4 regions of the Agarilytica rhodophyticola genome follow, and region 2 is predicted to be linked to each of the others. Evidence: predicted binding sites of a transcription regulator. Region 2 holds the regulator's gene; each other region holds the start of a gene.
What was found. The regulator PhoB, encoded in region 2, activates phosphate uptake and scavenging genes when phosphate is short. The targets are predictions, from matches to a motif close to TGTCATAAANNTGTAACA.

Region 1 (5,395 bases), 1.5 Mb from region 2:
CATCAACATTTCTGGCGAGATCTTGAGTCACTTGATTCGCCGAGGAAACTTCACTCATACCCTCATGAGCTAAATTAGTTGTCTCTTGAACAACGTCGGCAGTGCTGGCTGCGCTAGAAGCTACGTCGGCAGAGGTCGCTTGCATTTCATCGATGGCTGTCACAATATGACTCAGTTGATGATTTTGATCTTCCATCAAAGAATTAAGACCATGTATATTTTCTTGGTTGAAGTGCACAGAACTATTGAGCTTCTCTGTCACATCAATAATATGTTTTATAATGCCTTGAATATTTTCGATAAATAAATTTATCCCTGAGGACAACTCACCCAGCTCATCTTTTGAGTCATGATCCAAACGCTTGGTAAGATCGCCATTACCCGAAGCAATATCTAATACACGCTTATTGATTTTCTCAAGGGGATGAATAATAACCCGATGGGCAAAAACACTTATTAACACCAAGCATGCGACTACAAGAATAACAGTTTGTAGGATACTTCGCTTTATTGTCTCGTAGAAAGATCCGTTGAGGGTCGCGTTGGAAAAAACTAACTTCACCTGGCCGGTATCGTAAAAAACTCCCTGATCATCCACTTTAATGCTGGTTTCTTTTTCGAAAAGTACACTACCTTGAAACTCGCCATCATTTATTATTTTCTTATCTTCGTCCCATGAAATACTAAAAAGTAGCTTTTTCTCAAGATTAAATACTGATATCCCTGTCAAATCATTTGTCCCAAGCTCAGCTTTAGCAATCTTTTTCGCAGTTGCAATATCAAAATTCCAAAGAGGGCTAGCTAGAGTAATACCTATTCTAGATGCAGTATTTTGTGCGGCTTGCTCCATTTTTACGGTGAGGCTTTTCTGCACTTGCCATAAATCTACCACTGCATAGATGGCTAAAACAGCGGTCAAGATTACAAGTAAGGCAAGGTTGAGTTTTGTCTTTAGAGTCACAGCTAGCAGTCTTTTCGATAAGGTTTTGGCGCCATTTTTTTGCTGACATTCCCAAATACGAACGAATATGTCATTCAAATTTATATTTTACTTCTATGCTTATACTAGTAGAGCAATGTCATTTTAGCCAGGGGGCAACAGTATGCTGAGGATATTTAAGCAATTACAGAATAGTGTTTTCATGCTGTTCTTGGTGAGTTATAGCTTTGTCCCAGTGCATGCAGAATCCATGGAGGTTAGTGTATTTATCACAGCTAGCGGACAACGTACTTTTTTTACCAATAAGATCAAAGAATTTGAAGAAAAAACAGGGACTTCCGTCCGTTTAATTGCTAAAGAAGATGCCGATTATAAAGCATTAATGAAAAAATGGTTTGCAGAGAAAAGTGGACCAGATGTTATTCACTGGCAAGGGGGAGAACGTTTATTTCGTTATGCTCGACGTGGCCAACTACAAGAAATTGATGATTTATGGCAACAGCGAGATTTTAGCAATCGCTTTACACCTAGCGCTATTGATGCAGTGTCTTATCAAGGTAAGCATTATGCTATACCTATTTCTTATTACCAATGGGGTTTTTATTATAGAAAGTCATTATTTTCTAACCTAGGCCTGTCTCCGCCACAGAATTGGAATGAGCTATTACATGTTTGCAACGTACTGAAGAGAGAAGGTATTGAACCAATCACCCTAGGAGTCAAAAACAAATGGCCATCTGCTGCCTGGTTTGACTATATCAACTTGCGTATAAACGGCCTTCAATTTCATAGATCACTTCTTACAGGTAATATTTCTTATCACGATGAGAGAGTTCGCAAAGTTTTCAGTGCTTGGCGAGAACTGATTACAAACCAGTGTTTTGTCAAAAGAAACATAGTATGGAATTGGAAGCAGGCTTTACCCTTCTTGTATCATAAAAAATCTGGGATAACACTTATCGGTAATTTCTTTGCCGGACAGTTACCCGAAATGTTAAAAGAGGATTTTGCGTTCTCGCCCTTTCCTGTGATAAATCCAAATATTCCGAATTATGAGGAAGCGCCTTTGGATCTATTTATGATTCCAAAACACAGTAAGCACCCCAAAATGGCCGAGGAGTTTCTGAAGTTCGTGGCAAGTGAGCCTTTTCAAACTGAGTTAAATATCGTCCAAGGCACGATTTCACCCAATAAGAAAAGCCCAGCAAGTAATGATTATTTTATTCAACAAGGAAGTTCGGTACTAGAAAAAGCGGCTGGTGTTTCGCAGTTTTTCGATCGCGACACAAATGCAAAAATGGCTGAACTAGCTATTGGAATTTTTACTGATTTTTTACAAGATCCTAATATTGATAGGACTCTAAAGCAGCTTGAAGAGGCTCGCCGAATATCCTTCAACTTATAACCGTTAGAACGCCCCTGTAACCTTAGAATGAACCTATAACCTTAGAATAAACCTATAAAAAGCAAGATAAGATGTTTTGCTGTATATCTGCTATGCAATAAAAGCGTGCATACTATTAAATGTTGACTTATTTCACATTTTTTTTAACACCCTTTCGGCTTATACTTCACGGAAACACCCTCACCTCGCTCAAAATAGATATAATCAATTGTTATGCAACTGAAAATTCATAATAAACGCCACATCATAATCTTGTAATACATTGGCGCTAGATTAATTTTGACAAATAGGTAATTGGCTAAAAAATCATCCCACACTTTATGCTTACTTCTGTAAGTTTGTTATCAAATATTTAATATACATAGGCTATCAAGGTTATATTATGATCAGATTCAACAATCTAACCAAGCGTATTGTTTACAGTACGCTTGCAGTAACTATTGGGTGCAGTACATATGTTAACGGTAATGAAAACCGTCATGTACCTCATCGTTTAGTCGGCTGGGCGGCATTAGATCAATCTGAACGAGAGCAGGGCCCAACTTCCGGTCAATTTATTAACGGGCAATTAGGTATTACCCCTCCGTTCTTCAATACTCAACCTATTCCAGGTTGGTCTGGGTTACTGAGAAACAATGATGGCTCGTTTACGGCGCTTCCAGATAATGGCTTCGGAGCAAAAGGAAATTCCGCTGATTATTTAATCGGTTTTTATAATGTAAAAGTAGACTTTAAAAAACGCGGTGATGGTACGACCAAACCGGGAAATATTGAAAATCAATTTTTCGTGCCCTTTAACGATCGTAATAACCTACTTAAAAACGGTAAAGGTATAGACCTGGTTATTACCGCTGACTTAGAGAACTATAGAAAAGGCAGCGGCTTTGGGGAGAATTCTAATATTCCTGTAGACTCAGACATCAAAGATAATCGTTTATTAACCGGTTATGATTTTGATGTTGAATCAATCGCTCGTGCTAATGATGGCAGCTACTGGGTTGGCGAAGAGTTTGGGCCGTTCCTACTTCACTTTGATGCTGAAGGTACTTTAATTGAAGAACCTGTTGCGCATCCATTTTTAGTAAGTCCTTTCCATCCTGTTGCACTGGCGCTTCCTGAAGAAGCGACCCATGGCGCTAGTCGAGGCTTTGAAAGCTTAGCTTTTGATAATGATAATGAGTTTTTATATGCTGTGCCAGAAGCTGCACCAGTGAAGCCTGAACTAAGACCTCGCGCAGAAGATGAGCGAGTACTTGAAATTTTCCAATTTGATCCAAAAACATCTTCTTATACCGGTGTTACATATAAATACCGTAAAGATGGTCCAGTATTGGGCAATAACATTGTTATTGGTGATATGACAAACGTTGGCAAAGATAAATACGTATTAATTGAACGTGACAGTAAATTCGGCGCTAATGCTGAAGTGAAAAGACTTTATATCATTGATCTCAATGTTACTGACGAAGATGGAATATTGCGCAAAAGATTGTTAATAGACCTCTTGGATATTAATGATCCTAAAGATATAGGCGGACCACTGGAAGGCTTAGCTGATAAAAAATTTAGTATGCCGTTTGACTCTATCGAAAGCCTCGTAGTGTTTAATAGAAAAACCTTAGGTGTTGCTATTGATACTAATTTTCCGAGTGAAGACGGGCGTGCTCCTGGGACACCAGATAGTACTGAGTTTATCAAGCTGAAATTCCCAAGGCCTATAGCGCGATTCGCTCCTAGCGATGATGAATAATTGTAAAAACTAAAATAGATCTTTGGTGAGAGCGCGTATAGTGAGGGCGAGCATTTGGCCTGCCCTCACTTCTTAAAAACGCGGCGCATGCAAAACACCAGGTCTTTTATCATGCAGGTTGAACACTTTATTAGGCCATCGTTTACCGTCTATTTGTTTCATTAGTTTATGAAACTCATCTTCGTCAGCTATTGCACAGGCAACATATGAACATTCAATAGAACGATAATATATTTCACTGTAGTTGCCAACAGCTTTAATAATTCGCAATACCCACTCTTCAGAAAGCCCAATTTCCTCCATGCCTTTTGCCATTAGAAATTGCCTTTCTATCGTATTACCAGAAATATATTTCTCGTCTACATTATAGGAGTTTATACCTAGTTTATCGGCATAGAGTAATGCATAAATTGTGAAGTTAATAATTGTTTGCCAACCATAATCTCTTAGTAGAACAGGCGCAAGCGGGTCTAATCCGGCTTTATCAAAAGTTCTAAGTGCTAATGCTTCCCCGAGTTTTCGCCTCTCCTGGTCGATTTTTATCTGTTTGAGTATAAAGTAATTGCCAAAAACAAAATCGCACAATCTATTATCTGCGCGCAAAGCTTGTAGCAGTTTTACATTATCGGATAAATTATTACCTGCTTTATCTTGAGTAATAATATGAAAATTAACTTCTTGTTTAAGATAATACAGCGCCTGCGCATTAGATGTGCCTGGCTTAACGCAAACATTTTTATCTCGTATTTCATTGTTTGATACTAGAGCACTATCATTTTCAGATACAAGGTCAAGTAGATATTCTCGTTCGTAAAAATAAATAGGGCCAAATAAAATTTTGCTGTTAAGATCACGCGTAATAGTGTGTGAGGTATTGCGAAACAGTATATGAACATCTTGCTTTTCCAATGCCGCAATGCGTTTTTCAAACCGTGAGCTACTTACCTTTACATATTCCACATCTACTTCAAGCGCACGTCCTAAAGCTTTACAGAGCTCTACATCAAGCCCCCACCATGTTTGTTCTGCATCATTGCGTAAAGAAAAGTGAGGCAATAGGCCATCTACACCACATAACAATTTTTTATTTTGCTTTATTGCTGACAATACATTCTGGGATAAAATGTATTCATGCGCTGGATAGAGCGAAACGCCAATAGCAGCAACTAGCGATAATACAAATATACCCAGGAACCCGGTCATCCACTTCTTATAGATAGAAGTTTTCAGCTCACTTTTATGTATAGCGCCTACAATGTCACTATGGTCTGGAACACCCTTATTTTTACCAGTTTTCTCC
Region 2 (5,395 bases):
TCGTCTCGGCAACATTGGATGTCACTAAAATAGAATCAGGCCGAATGAGCTTAAATATTAGTGATTTTGCCATTTCAGATCTCTGTGAAGAAACGAAAGAACAAGTTGCGAGTCTTGCGCAGGAGAAAAACTTATGCCTACGTTACACCAGCTCAACAGATTTACGAATATTCTCGGATAAAACTAAAGTTCGCCAAATTCTGATCAATCTTTTATCAAATGCTATTAAATATACCAATGAAGGTAGTGTTCATTTAGTCGCTAGTGAAAAAACGGATCTTGAGCTTGGCGAGTGTCTCAGCCTTTCAGTATCTGATACAGGTATAGGTATTCCGGCAGATCAAATACAAAAATTATTTCAGAGCTTTGAGCAAGTCGATGATGAAAGGACTATTGATATTGAAGGAACAGGGCTAGGTTTAGCTCTGGTCAATAACTTGGTAGAGTTGTTAGGCGGAAACATAAGTGTAACAAGTAATTATGGTATCGGTAGTACATTTGAAGTGCTCATTCCATTTATGAACACCTTACAACCACAATAAAAAGGCACTGAATAAGATGAAAAGGAAGAGTCAAATATAAATTCTTAAAATATTGATTCGAGTGCGCGAAAATTTTCTTTTATCAACTTACTCAGTAATGAGAATCAATTTAAATAATATGTTCCCGTAAGTTTTTACCTGCTTTAAAACTAACTTGTTTACTCGCTGCAATTTCAATTAAGTCTCCTGTTTTTGGATTGCGACCTTGCCTTGCTGCACGCTGTTTAACGTTAAAAGAACCAAAACCAATTAAATTTAAAGGCTCACCACGTGCTAGTGCATTTGTGATGTGCTCAAACACAGACGACACTGCATCATCAGCTTCACGCAAACTTAAATCCGCAATATCTGCAACCGCATTAACTAAATCAGCTTTTCGCATATTTCTCTCCTATCGCAAAATTATCTAAAAGGTGATCTCCCAGATTATTCGCAAAAAATAATAGGCTTAGCCCAAAATATACAAACAACCTTATTGGAAGGCACCTGTCGAGAAAAATGAGTACTTTACTTATTATTAGAACTCTGGATTTATCCCCAATAAGTCCTCCCTATAAATACAAGAATATTAATAGAGAAAACAATACAGATAAAATTTACCCAGCTCCTTTAGCCTAGCCAAAGTTTGAGGGTTTTGTACAAAAATCCCTTAAAAAAGTAAAAATGTTTTTCATTAGTGGTAGTTATAGCTGAAGCAATATAAATTGGCATAAAGAAAAGCGCGCTATTTTCGTGCTGAGTAAGGCGCTCATTGCCGCGCATAGTGGGCCTATGGGCAAAATGAGCAACGCCACACAGCGCTAAAATAGCCGGTTTTATAAGGTCAGTTTATAGTGCTTCAGCTATAGTGTATTCTTGCCCCTTTTTCGAGCCATAACATCTTATGAATAAAGAAAAATTGATCCAATATGGACAATTAATGCGCCTTGACCGGCCGATTGGAATTTATCTCGTTGCATGGCCAACACTCTGGGCACTGTGGCTAGCGGCGAAAGGGTTTCCCGATTGGGACGTACTGATCATCTTTCTATTGGGTGTAGTCGTAATGCGCTCGGCAGGATGCGTCATTAACGATTTTGCTGATCGTAAGATTGACAAGCATGTAGAACGAACAAAAAATCGCCCACTGACATCAGGTATTGTGAGTAGCAAAGAAGCCCTAGGTTTATTTGCCGTTTTATGTATAGTGGCATTTGCCTTGGTGCTCTTAACAAATACACTTACGGTAATGCTATCACTAGGCGCCTTAGCTTTGGCTAGTGCTTACCCATTTATGAAACGCTACACCCATCTGCCACAGGTCGTCCTCGGCGCAGCTTTCGCATGGGCTGTACCTATGTCTTTTACCGCTCAGACAGGAGAGCTGCAGCCGTCTATTTGGCTCATCTACACTACTGTTGTTCTATGGACTGTGATCTACGATACGTTTTACGCTATGGTGGATCGCAAGGATGATATTAAGCTTGGAGTCAAATCTACCGCCATTTTGCTTGGAGATTCGGATTTGATAGTCACCAAAGCTTTACAGGTGATCACTTTAATTGCCTTGTATATGATGGGTAGCCGATTTGAATTAGGCATTGTATACAAACTCAGCTTACTCGCTGTAGCTGCTCTCTTTGTTTACCAACAATATCTGATACGAGAGCGTAAGCCACAACTATGCTTTAAGGCATTTTTAAATAATAATTGGGTCGGTATGGCAGTGTTTGTAGGTATCGCTGGGGACTATGCGACTAAAACTTTGTAAGCCTTATAACCGGACTTAAAACCGAGGAACCTATCCTAAAAGCGCAAAAGAATCTATTCTTGTCATAAAACGGCAACAAAAGCTTTATTTAATGCGCATGTCGCTCACATTCAATTTCCCAGAGCTTGAGTCCAAAGGTTATGCCTAATGCCAGATAAGAGAATTTTGGTCGTAGACGATGAATCCCCTATTAGGGACATGCTGCGTGTTGCTTTAGAAATGGCTGAGTACCATGTGCTTGAGGCCGGTGATGCACAAGAAGCTCACAGCTTAATTATTGATAAAAAACCGGACTTGATACTCCTTGACTGGATGCTTCCAGGTACCAGCGGTATAGAGCTCGCTAGGAGGCTAAAACGCAACGAAGTCACACAAGATATCCCTATTATAATGCTGACAGCAAAAGGGGAAGAGGATAATAAAATCCAAGGTCTTGATGTCGGTGCCGACGATTATATTACCAAGCCATTTTCACCCAGAGAGCTAGTTGCACGTTTGAAAGCTGTGTTACGCCGAGCGGAATCACACAGTGCACAGGAACCCATTCAAATTGATGGTCTTTGCCTAGACCCCACTAGTCATAGAGTGACAATCAACACCATACCCATCAATATGGGTCCAACGGAATATCGTTTGCTAGAGTTTTTCCTCACCCATCAAGAGCGCGTCTATACCCGTAGCCAGCTGTTAGATCATGTATGGGGCGGCAATGTGTATGTCGAAGAGCGCACTGTCGATGTGCATATACGACGATTGCGTAAAGCGCTAAGCGTTCAAGGGCATGATAGATTTATTCAAACTGTACGTGGCGCTGGCTATCGGTTTTCGAATAAAATAGCACCTGCCCACAACTAAACTAGCGTTTCTCATACTATGAGTAGAGGTCTAAAGACTGAGCTTCGCTGGCTCGCTTTTGTCACCATCACCTCCTTCGTCATCGGCTTTTCATTCGATGCGGAATTCGTATGGCTATCAATAGCTCTGTTCCTATTTATTATATGGCTGCTCTATCGCACGGCCCAACTTGAAAGCTGGGCAGCGCAAGCCCGTCGTAGCGGCCCGCCGGGTGATGACTTCGGCGGCATATGGGGAGAAATTGCCGACGATATAAGACTTCTCTCAAGACGCTACGAAAAAGACAAAGTGCGCTTGCAAGCTGTTGTGACACGTGTACAGGAAATGACTTCCGCGTTGGCAGATGCGGTAATACTTGTCGATAGTCGCGCAAATATAGAGTGGTGGAATCGCTCCTCACAAGACCTATTCAACTTTCAAGATATCGATCGCGGCCACAAATTAGTCAATATTATCCGCAATCCACGTTTTATTAACTATTTTGAAACACAAAGCTATAGCTCTCCCCTCGAACTTGAGTCTCTTAGAAACGAAGGTCAACATTTAGAATTCCATGTCCATCCATTTGGCCAAGGAGAGCGCTTGATTGTTATCCGTGACGTTACTCGTGTTAATTTGTTGGAACAGATGCGTAAGGATTTCGTCAGTAATGTCTCCCACGAGCTGCGCACGCCTCTGACCGTCATAAAAGGCTATATAGAAACTCTCATCGATGCCCCAGACCTATCGAAAACACTGCGCAATGCCTTTAATCAAATGCTACAGCAGAGCGATAGGATGACAGCATTAGTGAATGACTTGATCACGCTAAGCCGTCTAGAAACTGATCAAACCGAGCTCAAACCAAAACCTGTTGCCTTATCGCCTCTATTAGAAACCATCGTATCCGATGCCCAAGCGTTGGGAGGGAAGATACATCATCAGATTACTCTGAGTGGCGATGCAGGGGTATCAATTTTGGGCAATAACCAAGAGCTTCACAGTGCCTTCTCAAATCTCACCTTTAACGCCGTTAAATACTCACCCGAGGGCGGTGGTATTGATATAAGTGTCACTCAAACTGAAGAGGCATGCATCGTTAGCGTCACCGACAGTGGCTTAGGCATTGACCCTAAGCATATCCCAAGGCTTACTGAACGTTTCTATCGGGTCGACGATAGCCGCTCAACCGCTCTAGGAGGTACAGGTCTGGGACTTGCGATTGTGAAACATGTTCTTGCCCGACATGACGCAGAGTTAAAAATCACCAGCCATCTCGGCAAAGGCAGTTCATTCAGTTGCTATTTTCCCATCGAGCGAATACTTCGAGAAAAAGTCGCTTAATACCTTTTTTAGTGTTAGCCACTATGAAAAGTACACCTGTTACCTCTAGATAGATTCAGGTAAGCTTCCACGACCATTTTCAAGAGTATGTGAGTTGTGGAAGTTAAGTTTCATCAATCAATCGCACAAATCGCGGCCCAAGATTGGGATGCACTTTGGCAAACAAAATACCCATTTACCCAGCACGCCTTTTTTAAGGCATTAGAAGAATCTAACAGTGTCGATACCGCCGGTAAGCAAAATACGGGATGGCAGCCAAAACATCTTAGTATCGAAGAAAATGGAAAAATCATCGCCGTAATGCCTCTGTTTGTAAAAGGGCACTCTTATGGTGAATACGTTTTTGATTGGTCCTGGGCCGACGCTTACCATCAAGCGGGTATCGAATATTACCCCAAGTTACTTAATGCTATTCCATTTACCCCGGCGACAGGCCCTCGTATAGGCTTTTCAAAGGATTTAAGTAACGAACAAAAACAGTCATGCAACACAGCAATAATCGAAGCGATTAAGAACTGTTTAAAAGAAGAAAATATGTCGGGCTTTCACAGCTTATTCCCACAAGATAATTCTACTTTTGAGCAAGCCCGTTTTACTGAACGCCAAGGTTATCAGTTCCATTGGTTTAATCAAGGCTTCAAAGATTTCGACGATTTCCTCAATAGTTTTAGTTCCAGAAAAAGGAAAAATTTAAAAAAGGAACGGCAAAAAGTTTTCTCTCAGGATCTCGATATTCGTATGCGTCATGCTGATGAGCTAACGACAGAAGAGTGGAACAAGTTCTATGCGCTCTACCATCGTACCTATCTTAAAAGGAGTGGCCGCACAGGTTATTTAGGTCCAGATTTTTTCCATCGACTCGGCCATGAATTTCCTCAACAAGTATTAGTATGTAGTGCCCACCATCAAAATAATATGATCGCCG
Region 3 (5,395 bases), 3.3 Mb from region 2:
GTATAACATGTTCTATAATTTTGTAGTTTTCTTCAGAGTAGCCCGATTCAATATCAACGCTTACTGGCAGGGTAACGGCAGAAGTAATAGCTTTGACCATTTTATATAAAGCGCTGAAAGAGATATTTTCTCCATCTTTGTACCCAAGGTAATCTGCGATACCTGCACTGCTGGTTGCAATTGCTTGAAATCCTACCTTTTCTATAATACGTGCCGAATGAGTATCCCACACATTGGCTAATAGTAAGAGGTGTTCCTGTGCATGCATTTTTTTGAAGCTTAACAATTTATTCATAGCTAATCCTTATATTATAAACTTTAATGCGAGTTCTAATTTTGTTTTTCATGTTCTAACAGCCATGCCTTGCGCTCCAGACCACCAGAATAACCTGTTAACAAACCATTGCTACCGATAATACGATGACAAGGAACGACGATGGCAATAGGGTTTTTCCCATTCGCAGCGCCAACAGCTCTCATTGCTTTGGGCCTGTTTATCATCATCGCAATATCGCGGTAAGAAGCGATTTTGCCGTAAGGTATCTGTAGTAGGGATGCCCAAGTTGCCTTTTGAAAATCTGTTCCCTGCGCAGCCAAAGGAAAATCAAAAACTTTTCGTTTTTTATTAAAGTATTCTTTTAGTTGTTGTTTACATCGATCTGTTATGGCATTTTTATAGGTTTTTTTTCTATTTTCTTTTATGAACTGTATTTTGGTGACTCCTTCATCATTGGCATTAATTTCGATATTGCCAATGGGGGAAGCCATAGTATCGATAAACATTTCTTTATTCTCTTAATTGGTATTAATAGATGCTAAATGCCAAAGTTGTAGGGTTAGGTAACTTCGCCATGGTGAAGCTAAATCACTATTGATAATATCTTCCCCTAAATTGGCCATCGTTTTTTTTATCACCAGGTCGGTGTTCAAAAAAATGTCTGGATTACTCAGACCTCTTAGCTGAGCGTAGTTAATAGTCCAGGGGCCAATACCTTTGATTTGTGCCCAATTATCCGGCTGATCGAAATGTTTATTTGTTAAATAGCCTTGACTAAAATCTCTCAGTGTACGCTTGCGGGATTCTGGGATTTTTAAAAAATCAAAGTCGCTAGTTGCTAATGACTCAGCGCGAGGAAAAATTTTGTGGCTCTTATACTCTTCTCCTAAACTGTTAACTATTTGAGAAAGAAGTTTATGGGCAGCGCTAAGCGAAACTTGTTGCCCAAGGATAGCCCTAATACCTGCTTCGAATACACTCCAAACACCCGGCAGACGCAAGCCTTTTTTCCAGTTAACATTTGCCGGAAAATGATGAGCAAAATCCTCTTCAATAGCTTGTATATCCACATCTAAGTCGAGGATACGACGAATATTGTTAACGATAGATTTGAGATTCGATAATTCATCAACGTCGATGGTCACCTTGAAGTTATTGTCTGCAGCCATATGCCTAGCTGTAAAACATCCTTTACTTCCCATCCATGTAAAACTGCGGCCGTAGCTATCGTCGCTTGTCCACTCAAGGGATGGGGCGGCTCTACGTGTTAAGAAGTCACGCATTGATGGCCAGTCATAGGGTGGACGGTAAGATAGGTGTAGTTGTAATGTATTGGCATTTATCTTTTCTGTCTTGCGAACCTGGGAAGGAGTTAAATTTAGTTGTGATGAAAAACAGTCATTAAAGCGTCGAATACTGTTGAAACCGCTAGCTAACGCCACTTGCGTGATAGGTAATTGGGTTTGGTGTAGTAGTTGTTTTGCAAATAAACATTGCTGATATAAAGAGTAAGCTTTTGGTGATATTCCTAGATGCTTATTAAAGAGTTGGCGTAGGTAGCGATCGCTGATACCTAAGCGTTCTGCTAGTGAATTCATCGATGCTTCATGCAATGCGCCTTGATCAATAAGTTTTATTGCTCTTTCCAATGTGGTGTTCACACCTTTCCACACAGGGGAGTCCGGCGCACTATCGGGGCGACAGCGTAAGCATGGTCTGTAACCGGCATTTGCAGCATCAATGGCTTTCGCGTAGTAAACGACATTCTCTTCTTTCGGAGCCACCGCTGGGCAAATTGATCGGCAGTAGATGCCTGTGGTTTTTACTGCTGTAAAAAACTTACCATCAAAACGAGGGTCGCGAGATAATCTCGCTTTTGAACATGTCTTTGGGCTATACATCAAGTTCTTCATTTTTTGCTTAGTGTGATAATCACTATAACTTGAGTATAAAAAAATTCTAGCCAGATTCGGAACTGGACCTTACTTGCCCCAGTTATATTGTTGGAAGAGGTTGTAAATGTAAGAGGAGGGAGTTAATGCCTTTGATCCGATTCGATTCAAAGGCATTGATCATAGGTGAACAAAAGAAGGGTATTTATCTTTTCCAGTAATAATCGTGAATCTTAAATCCAATAAACTGGTTCACTTGAGGGCCAAAGGCACTGAAATTATCATCTGAAACGAGAATTAGTGTACGTTGTCCATTGATTTTGGGGCCTAAGGTCATACCTTCGACATTGTCCGGTGTAATACCTAAATCGTCCAAATCTAACAGCAATCTCTTGCGCATAGGGCGTATTTTCTTACCTTGGATAGAGTCGAACCGACTGACTTCTGTAGCGCCGCGAGTTGTGGTTAAGTAGAGTTTGACACTATAGCCGACGCCGATCGAGAAAGATCTTTCCATAGCAATCATGACATTTTTGTCCAGAGTTAATAGTTCTACTAAACCACTGTCAGCGAAGCCATCACTTGGAACAGGTGCTTGTGCAATAGGCTCTACCATGTAAATGTATTCTTGCTTTGCTTTGCCCGTTTTGGCGTTGAGTTTCATAACTCGCGCGGGGCTGCCTGAAGTAAGTGTAGATTTTTCTCCATCTTGCACTAAGGCACTTTCGTTAGCGACAAACAACGTACTCGTATTTCTACCATAGGTTATACTTTCAAAACCGACGTTATTTCTTGTTCCTGCTGTATCGCCGATGCCGACAAATTTTTCTGGTAAATCGAATTCAGCCAAATAACGCCCGTCAGCACTCATGACCCGTGTGAATGGTGTAGTGTCTCCTTCTTGTCTCTCGCTCGTCCAATATAAAAGGCCAGGGAAGGGCATAACTCTAATGCCTTCGGGATCGGGTCTTGTTGTAAAAGGTAAGCCATCTTTATCCAAGATGGTGGTAACTCTCGTTATCTCTATATCGTCGTTATCTAGCCAACCGTCTTGTAAATCTATATTTAAATTATAATACCTTGGTGCAGAGCGATCATCACTAATAGCCACATAGCTGTTGGTATCTGTGTTGTAATCAATGCCTGATATGCCACCAAAAATAGTGTCTTCAAACATCGTCCTACTAGGTACTTGAGCCTCTCCAATAAATTCTAATTCATAACCATAAAAGTTACCTTTAGCGCTTACAGGTAACGCGCAAACACTCAACAATGCGGCTGAAAGTACCGAACGAAACATAATGAACCTTCCTAATTAAAATATTAGACAAATATATTCAGCGGATGATTTGACATTTTTATGAAGCAAAAGTGAAGTTTTGGTGGCACATAAATAAAGCATTTGGCATTTTTATTTTAAAAGGGTTGCTTTAGGCTGCTGGTTTTTATGCCACCTAAAAAGGTCGGCCCTTGTTGTGCAGAAATCCGCACAACAAGCAGGCGCCATTAATTTGCATGTATAAACCGCTCATTATACGTCTTAGATGAAATTAAATATGAGAAGGGGATCCTATTATTAATTAATGTCTATATATGTATTAGACATGATGTAAGAGTAATATCGAAAAAATCATTTTTGTGTTTTGTTTAAATGAAGATAAGCCACTATCGCGAACACTATTTACGCCGATCCAAATAAAAATAGACCGTTTTTATTTGGATCTATTTTTTTACTATGCAGCGTGGTTATTTATTTAAAATGGAAAAATTATCAATGTGGATTACTACTTAACATCCCCGCTCTCGATGATGTCTGAGTTGTTACCCGATCCTCAATTACTTACATTACTTTTCTTGTCTCGTTAGCAGATTGTTGTTATCCATCATAATTTTTTAAAAATATCTCTTGCCATTGTTGTTTTCAATGCCATGCTTAGTGATTTAATTAAAAATCTGAAGACCAATTTTAAAAAAATGATCATTATTTTTTAAATAGAAGAGATTAATTTATTTTTTAATTATTTTAATTTTTTTTGGTCTGTCCAATATTTTTTTAATTAGCGGTTATAGTGTTTTTTATGGTGGAATTTAAAGGTAAATCACGATATTCTAAAAAAGTGGTCTTATCACTGAATAATAAATTGCCAGCCAAAAACACAATTATTGGTATGGCCAAAAAAATGATGGCCATATTTAAACCAAATATACTTATCCAAAAATTACATAATAATAATCAAAAGTACGGCTTTAGTTTTTCCAAAATAAAGGCCTGCGTCCGGAGAGAATATAATGGGATACAAACATCCACTCGTTTTACCTGCCTTGTCGATATCTACTTTAGCACTAGCTTTAAATACTTATGCCCAAAATAAGGTTACGGAAAATGTTAATGAAGGATTAATTCAAGAAGAAGTAATTGTGACTGGGATTCGTCAAAGCCTCGAAGCTGCCGCCGATGCTAAACGTGCAGATGCACGTATTATAGACACTATTGTTGCTGAGGATATTGGTAAATTACCCGATAACAATATTGCTGAAGCATTACAAAGAATTACCGGCGTATCTATTAATCGAGAATTCGGTGTTGGTTCTGAAGTGTCGATTCGCGGGTTGCCGCAAAACCGTGTGGAATTAAATGGCCGTTCAACATTGGGTGACGGGCGCAACGGCGTAGACTTTCAGGATTTTCCATCGGATTTTTTATCCGGAGTTGAAGTGGTTAAATCTCCTACACCAAAAATGATTGAGGGAGCACTGGGCGGTACTATAAATCTTAAAACGGTTCGCCCTCTCGACACTAAAGATCGCGTTCTTTCTATTTCAACAAAGGGTGAATATACAGATAACACAGAACACTGGGGGCCAATTTTAAATACCACCTATGGTGATCAGTGGAGTCTGGATAGCTCGGGTAATTTTGGAGTTATTGCCAGTATAAGTTATCAGGAAAGAGAACTACGCCGCGATGAATCTCGCGTAGGCTTTGATGTTGAACCTTTGGACTTAGACGGTGATGGTGAATTAGATCCTGGTAATATTGTGATTCCTATTAATATAACCTATCTACCAGCGATTGATACTCGTGAACGCTTAGCGGGAAATGTATCTCTGCAATGGCAGCCAACATCATCGCAAGGTATGTTGTATTTCGAAGGCGCTTTTACTCAGAGGGAAGGGGATAATCAAACATTTTCGCCACTATCCATTATTCATAGCCCTCTAAGAG
Region 4 (5,395 bases), 2.4 Mb from region 2:
CAGATTTCTTTAGCAAAAAAAAACGCCAAAATTATGAGTTTTGGCGTTTTTAGAAAAGCTACTTCAGCGCTTACTTATGAAGGTAATAAAGACTTCACCGCATCTCGCTCTTCTTTTAACTCTTGCTCAGTGGCAGTCATTTTTTCCTGAGAGAAGTCGTCAATGCTCAAACCTTGAACAATTTGCCAGTCGCCATCCTTACATATACATGGGAAAGAGTAGATAAGCCCTTCTTCAACACCATAGCTGCCATCGCTATATACGCCCATGCTTACCCAGTCGTTATCTGGTGAGCCAAGCGCCCAGTCACGCATATGGAAAATAGCAGCATTGGCAGCAGAGGCAGCACTCGATGCACCACGCGCTTTAATAATCGCCGCACCGCGTTGCTGGACATCTGGAATAAAAGTTTCCTTGTACCACTGCTGATCCACCTTCTCTACCGCCACGTCACCGTCGACAAAGGCATGAAATAGATCAGGGTATTGTGTGGAAGAATGGTTACCCCAGATTGTCATTTTATTTACATCATTGATTGACACATTAAGTTTCTGGGCCAATTGGGTCATCGCACGATTGTGATCAAGGCGTGTCATCGCAGTAAATTGACGAGGATCGATATCTGGTGCGTTACGCTGGGCAATTAGTGCATTAGTATTGGCTGGATTACCGACAACAAGCACTTTAATATCACGTGAAGCATGATCATTAATGGCTTTGCCTTGCACAGAGAAAATAGCCGCATTGGCTTCTAATAAATCTTTACGTTCCATGCCGGGGCCACGTGGTCGAGCACCAACTAGTAACGCGTAGTCAGCATCTTTGAAGGCCACATTGGCGTCATCAGTGCAAACCATTTCTTGCAAAAGAGGGAATGCACAGTCATCTAGTTCCATCGCAACGCCTTTTAAAGCGTCTAAAGCGGGGGTAATTTCCAGCAGCTGGAGAATGACGGGTTGATCTTTGCCCAACATTTCGCCTGCGGCGATTCTGAATAAAAGGGAATAGCTAATTTGGCCTGCAGCGCCTGTTACGGCAACACGAACGGGTGATTTCACGATATTTCTCCGTTTGCTTTCTTGAGTAAGGGTAGAGATCACAATGATCCTTAAAAACTAAGCGGCCGCAATTATAGAGAAATTGGAAAAAAAGTCATTAAATTACTCATTAATCCTTTGCATCAATACAAAGCGGGCTCGTCATTTATTTTAATTTAGAAGCCAATCTAGAGCTCCTTAATAGGCTCTAGAGGTTATTCTCGCTAGAATTCTTATATCTATCTGATAATGCAGTATAGAGCGTATCTTTAAATCCCTGTTGCGTTGTATCAAGTTGCTCGATTATCTCCACAAGGTGCTCATTATCCTCCTTGCCCTGCCAAGTCTTACGGTAAGTGCCTTCTTTGTAGCCATGGTCTTGTCGAAAGAAATTCAGCACATTTTTACCCACATAACGTCGGTACAGCTCATCAAAGCTTAGGCCAATGCCGCACATAAGACGAGAAAAACCTGTAACATCAAACGTTTTCGTCGTCAGAGTCGTCGCTGCGAATACTTCGACGTCGCTGGCAAAATCACACTCAACATCGGCAAAGTCCAGCTCCTCACAAAGTTTCGCCACTTTATCATCCACAGAACTTTCGTTGCTTAAAACAATACTGAGGCCAAAATGCCAAATATCAACCAGCTCCAGAATAACTTGATCTCTATCCGGTTGTTGTTTTTTCCACCACTTCCAACCGTAGTGATCTAAAAGTTCGGCACATTCAATCCAAATTGCGCGATACCATTCATGATTTCGCTGACGCCAGTCGGCATGTACCTTGGTATTCATAGCGTCCTGCATTTCCAGCATCGTGGTAAGTTGTTGCTTCATTATCTACCTTCAGAGTGTCATTTTTGCGTGCGATTCTATCATAGCTATTATCCTTAACTCATGGAGGTACAAATGTGGCGTATAAAAATGTAACATAACTGACATATATGTCTCATATTTTCGTCATCAAAGGACTTTAATGTGCAAGAAAGAGGAGGAAAATACATGCGCCTTTTACGAAGCATACATAATTACGACATTTTGACGTTTGATTGGTGTCTGCGATACAAGCACAGAGATATCGTTGTGCGCATTAGCCGTCTCATCTCTATGTCTGCTGATGGGCACTTGTATTTTCTTGTCGGTTTTATATTTCTTTACAACCAGCATTGGGCTATCGCGCAGTTGCTGGCAATAGGCTTTTTGATTGAGCGTATTGCATACAAGTCATTTAAGTCAATATTCCGCAGAAATCGACCTCCAGCGGCCATTCCCGGCTTTAAGAGTGAGGTTGAACCCCCCGACCAGTTCAGCTTTCCATCTGGCCATACATCCGCTGCTTTTTTCATGATTAGCAGTATATACTTCTTTTATCCATGGCTCGGCTTAATGCTCTATCCTTGGGCCTGCTGTGTAGGAGTTGCTAGAGTTATGCTGGGAGTCCACTTTCCAAGCGATATCTTAGCAGGAGCGCTTCTCGGTAGTTCGATCTGTTTCATTTTGGTAGGCATATTATTTTAAATGAAAATACTTTACGGGGTACAAGCTACAGGCAATGGCCACATCACTCGTGCGCGAGCGATGTGCAAACATTTTAAAGCGGCAGGCATTGAGGTAGATTATATTTTCTCAGGCCGAGATAGAGCTGATTTTTTCGATATGGATGAGTTTGGCGACTGGCAATGCTACCGTGGCCTAACCTTTATCCATGAAGCAGGAGACCTCAAAATCCTTCGCACTATAAAGCACAATAGTCTGCTTCAGTTTTGGAAGGACGTAAAAAGCCTCTCCCTTGATAGCTACGATGTCATCCTGACGGACTTCGAACCTATTGTGGCCTGGGCAGCTAAGCGAGCAGGGAAAACCTGCATTGGCGTCGGTCATCAATACGCTTTCGACTTTAGTGTACCCAAAAGAGGGGCATCACTCGTTCCGCGCCTTATCATGCAGAATTTTGCACCAGTTTCCATGGGGTTGGGCCTTCACTGGCATCATTTCAATCAGTCTATTCTACCTCCCATAGCGGAAACCCACGCCACCAGCGAGCTCAGTGATCCAAATAAAATCGTGGTATACCTGGGTTTTGAGTCAAGTCAGGAAGTGATTTCTTTATTGGAACCTTTCGACGATCATCTGTTTGTTTTTTACGGGCCCTTCCCTCAGTACGAAAGCCGTGGGCATATCCAGCTAAAACCCCTTTCTCGAGAAGGCTTCAAGCAGGATCTCGCCACAGCTGGCGGCGTCATCTGCAATGCCGGCTTTGAACTGTCAAGTGAGGCTATTCAGCTGGGTAAGAAATTATTGATTAAACCTCTCACAGGACAAATGGAACAGCTCTCCAACGCTCGCGCACTTGAGGAGTTAGGTTTGGGGATGTCTATGGATACCCTAGATCCGCTGCAGATTCGACGCTGGCTCGAAAGCTGGGAGGGCAAGCAAGTTGTCTACCCCAATGTTGCAGCCGCCATTGTTGACTGGATTAAAAATGCTAAGTGGAAAGAGTCTGGGTCGCGCGAGCAGCTGGTTGATGACCTGTGGGCACGCACCGAAGCACCGGATGTCGCCAGTTTCCGAGACTACCCTACTCCTAAACAAGGTGTCGCATTTAAGCCAAGTGATGCAGCGGCTTAAGCTTTAGCTTTATCAAATAATCGGAAAAAATTAGCCGTGGTCGATTCGGCCACTTGCTCAAGACTAATATTCAAAAGCTCAGCGATATATTCTGCCACTTCGCGCACATACTTAGGCTCGTTTGACTTACCTCGATATGGAACCGGTGCGAGATAGGGAGAATCGGTTTCTATGAGCAGGCGATCCAGCGGCATCTTTGTTACCACATCACGTATTTGATTGGCTGTTTTAAACGTCACAATGCCTGAGATAGAGATGTAGTAATTAAGATCTAGTGCTTTCTTCGCCATTTCCCAATCTTCGGTAAAACAATGCAGTACGCCTGCACTCTCACTATTACCTTCACCGCGAATAAGATCAATGGTGTCATCGCGCGCTTCCCTGGTGTGAACAATAACAGGTAAGCCAAGAGTACCCGCTGCAGACAAATGCCTAGCAAAACTCTCTTTTTGTTGCCGCTCAGATTCCTTGCTGTAGTAGTAGTCTAAGCCTGTCTCCCCTAGAGCAACAACCTTAGGCATTTGCGACCAAGCCAGCAAATCACTCTCGCCGACCACATTCTCCTTAACATCGCAAGGGTGAATGCCCACTGAAGCATATACCTGAGGAAATTGCCGTGCGATATCTACAACAACGTCTTTATTTTCTTCGCTAATGCATACGCATAACATGTGACTAACACCACGAGACTTGGCTTCGGCGATGGCGTCGTCCAAACCGTTATCGTATCCGTCGAGTTTGAGCCTATCTAAATGACAATGAGAATCTACAAGCATGATTAATCACGAAAATAAGAGGAGAAGTTGGAAAATAACAGATAAATAGCAGGTAAGATTTAAAGTACCAAAGTAATCTACATCGTATGAGTAGGACGATCTGATTCAAGGGAACCGGCTAAATAATTCTCAATTTTATTATTGGCAATATCATCATCACCACTAAATTGTACGCCTATGCCTGCCGCTCTATTACCTTGAGCCCCCTTTGGTGTAATCCAAACCACCTTACCGGCAACAGGTATCTTTTCAGGCTCATCCATTAAGCTCAATAGCATGAATACTTCATCACCAAGACTATAGGTTTTATTGGTGGGTATAAAAAGCCCACCATGTTGCACAAAAGGCATATAGGCCGCATATAACACAGCTTTGTCACGAATCGTGAGTGACAATATACCGTTTCGTGCTGAACCGCCTAAACCTTTCATTTTTTATTCCAGTATCTTTTTAATATTTGCCGATTTATATAACTACGCTCAATTTAGAGAAAAATCACCTAACTGTCTAGGGGCTGTTGCCGTCACTCTATGCAATTTTACATGATTGATGATGTTAGCAAACATATTAATCATTCATGTGCTCCCGCATGATAGGCATTCAACAGCGGTTGATGAACAAGTGATTAGTAAACGACAAAAACAAAGCTACATAGCTAAGGGTTTTAACATTATAGACTAAGTATTGAACAACAATGAGGTCAAGCAGCCTTCAATATTGCGCACCAATCAAGCACTAGCTCTTCAATAAAAAGTGCGGCATTTAGATTCGGTGAAGCTAGGAACTGTAATTTTTTTTCTGCCAGACGATCTCTCAGACGAAACAAAAATTCAGCTGGCCGGTGCGATATCGTTTTGATTAAAGCATCATAATTCTGCGGATAATTTTTCTCCGCTAAAACATGTGCCAGCACTAAATCAAGTCCTGTCATCATAGATTCTAAAAGTATCAAT

Region 1: a site for PhoB is predicted at 2,588-2,605, ahead of BVC89_RS23840 (esterase-like activity of phytase family protein). Genes of this name have one in related genera too.
Region 3: a site for PhoB is predicted at 3,518-3,535, ahead of BVC89_RS16675 (esterase-like activity of phytase family protein). Genes of this name have one in related genera too.
Region 4: a site for PhoB is predicted at 1,975-1,992, ahead of BVC89_RS11595 (phosphatase PAP2 family protein). Genes of this name have one in related genera too.

What each region holds. Positions count from the first base shown of each region.
Region 1 covers NZ_CP020038.1:5,741,327-5,746,721, forward strand. Annotated here, with positions in the region: gene BVC89_RS23830 (methyl-accepting chemotaxis protein) at 1-1,039, opposite strand, end outside; gene BVC89_RS23835 (ABC transporter substrate-binding protein) at 1,104-2,345, shown strand; gene BVC89_RS23840 (esterase-like activity of phytase family protein) at 2,728-4,095, shown strand; gene BVC89_RS23845 (transporter substrate-binding domain-containing protein) at 4,168-5,395, opposite strand, start outside.
Region 2 covers NZ_CP020038.1:358,022-363,416, reverse strand. Annotated here, with positions in the region: gene BVC89_RS01565 (PAS domain-containing sensor histidine kinase) at 1-542, shown strand, start outside; gene BVC89_RS01560 (HU family DNA-binding protein) at 652-924, opposite strand; gene ubiA (4-hydroxybenzoate octaprenyltransferase) at 1,426-2,292, shown strand; gene phoB (phosphate regulon transcriptional regulator PhoB) at 2,440-3,147, shown strand; gene phoR (phosphate regulon sensor histidine kinase PhoR) at 3,166-4,470, shown strand; gene BVC89_RS01540 (GNAT family N-acetyltransferase) at 4,567-5,395, shown strand, end outside.
Region 3 covers NZ_CP020038.1:3,981,306-3,986,700, reverse strand. Annotated here, with positions in the region: gene BVC89_RS16690 (isocitrate lyase/PEP mutase family protein) at 1-295, opposite strand, end outside; gene BVC89_RS30580 (methylated-DNA--[protein]-cysteine S-methyltransferase) at 331-783, opposite strand; gene BVC89_RS16680 (AlkA N-terminal domain-containing protein) at 796-2,178, opposite strand; gene BVC89_RS16675 (esterase-like activity of phytase family protein) at 2,375-3,469, opposite strand; gene BVC89_RS16670 (TonB-dependent receptor) at 4,459-5,395, shown strand, end outside.
Region 4 covers NZ_CP020038.1:2,724,721-2,730,115, reverse strand. Annotated here, with positions in the region: gene BVC89_RS11605 (malate dehydrogenase) at 75-1,058, opposite strand; gene BVC89_RS11600 (dUTP diphosphatase) at 1,246-1,875, opposite strand; gene BVC89_RS11595 (phosphatase PAP2 family protein) at 2,041-2,556, shown strand; gene BVC89_RS11590 (MJ1255/VC2487 family glycosyltransferase) at 2,557-3,666, shown strand; gene BVC89_RS11585 (TatD family hydrolase) at 3,663-4,442, opposite strand; gene BVC89_RS11580 (PilZ domain-containing protein) at 4,520-4,873, opposite strand; gene BVC89_RS11575 (DNA polymerase III subunit delta') at 5,143-5,395, opposite strand, start outside.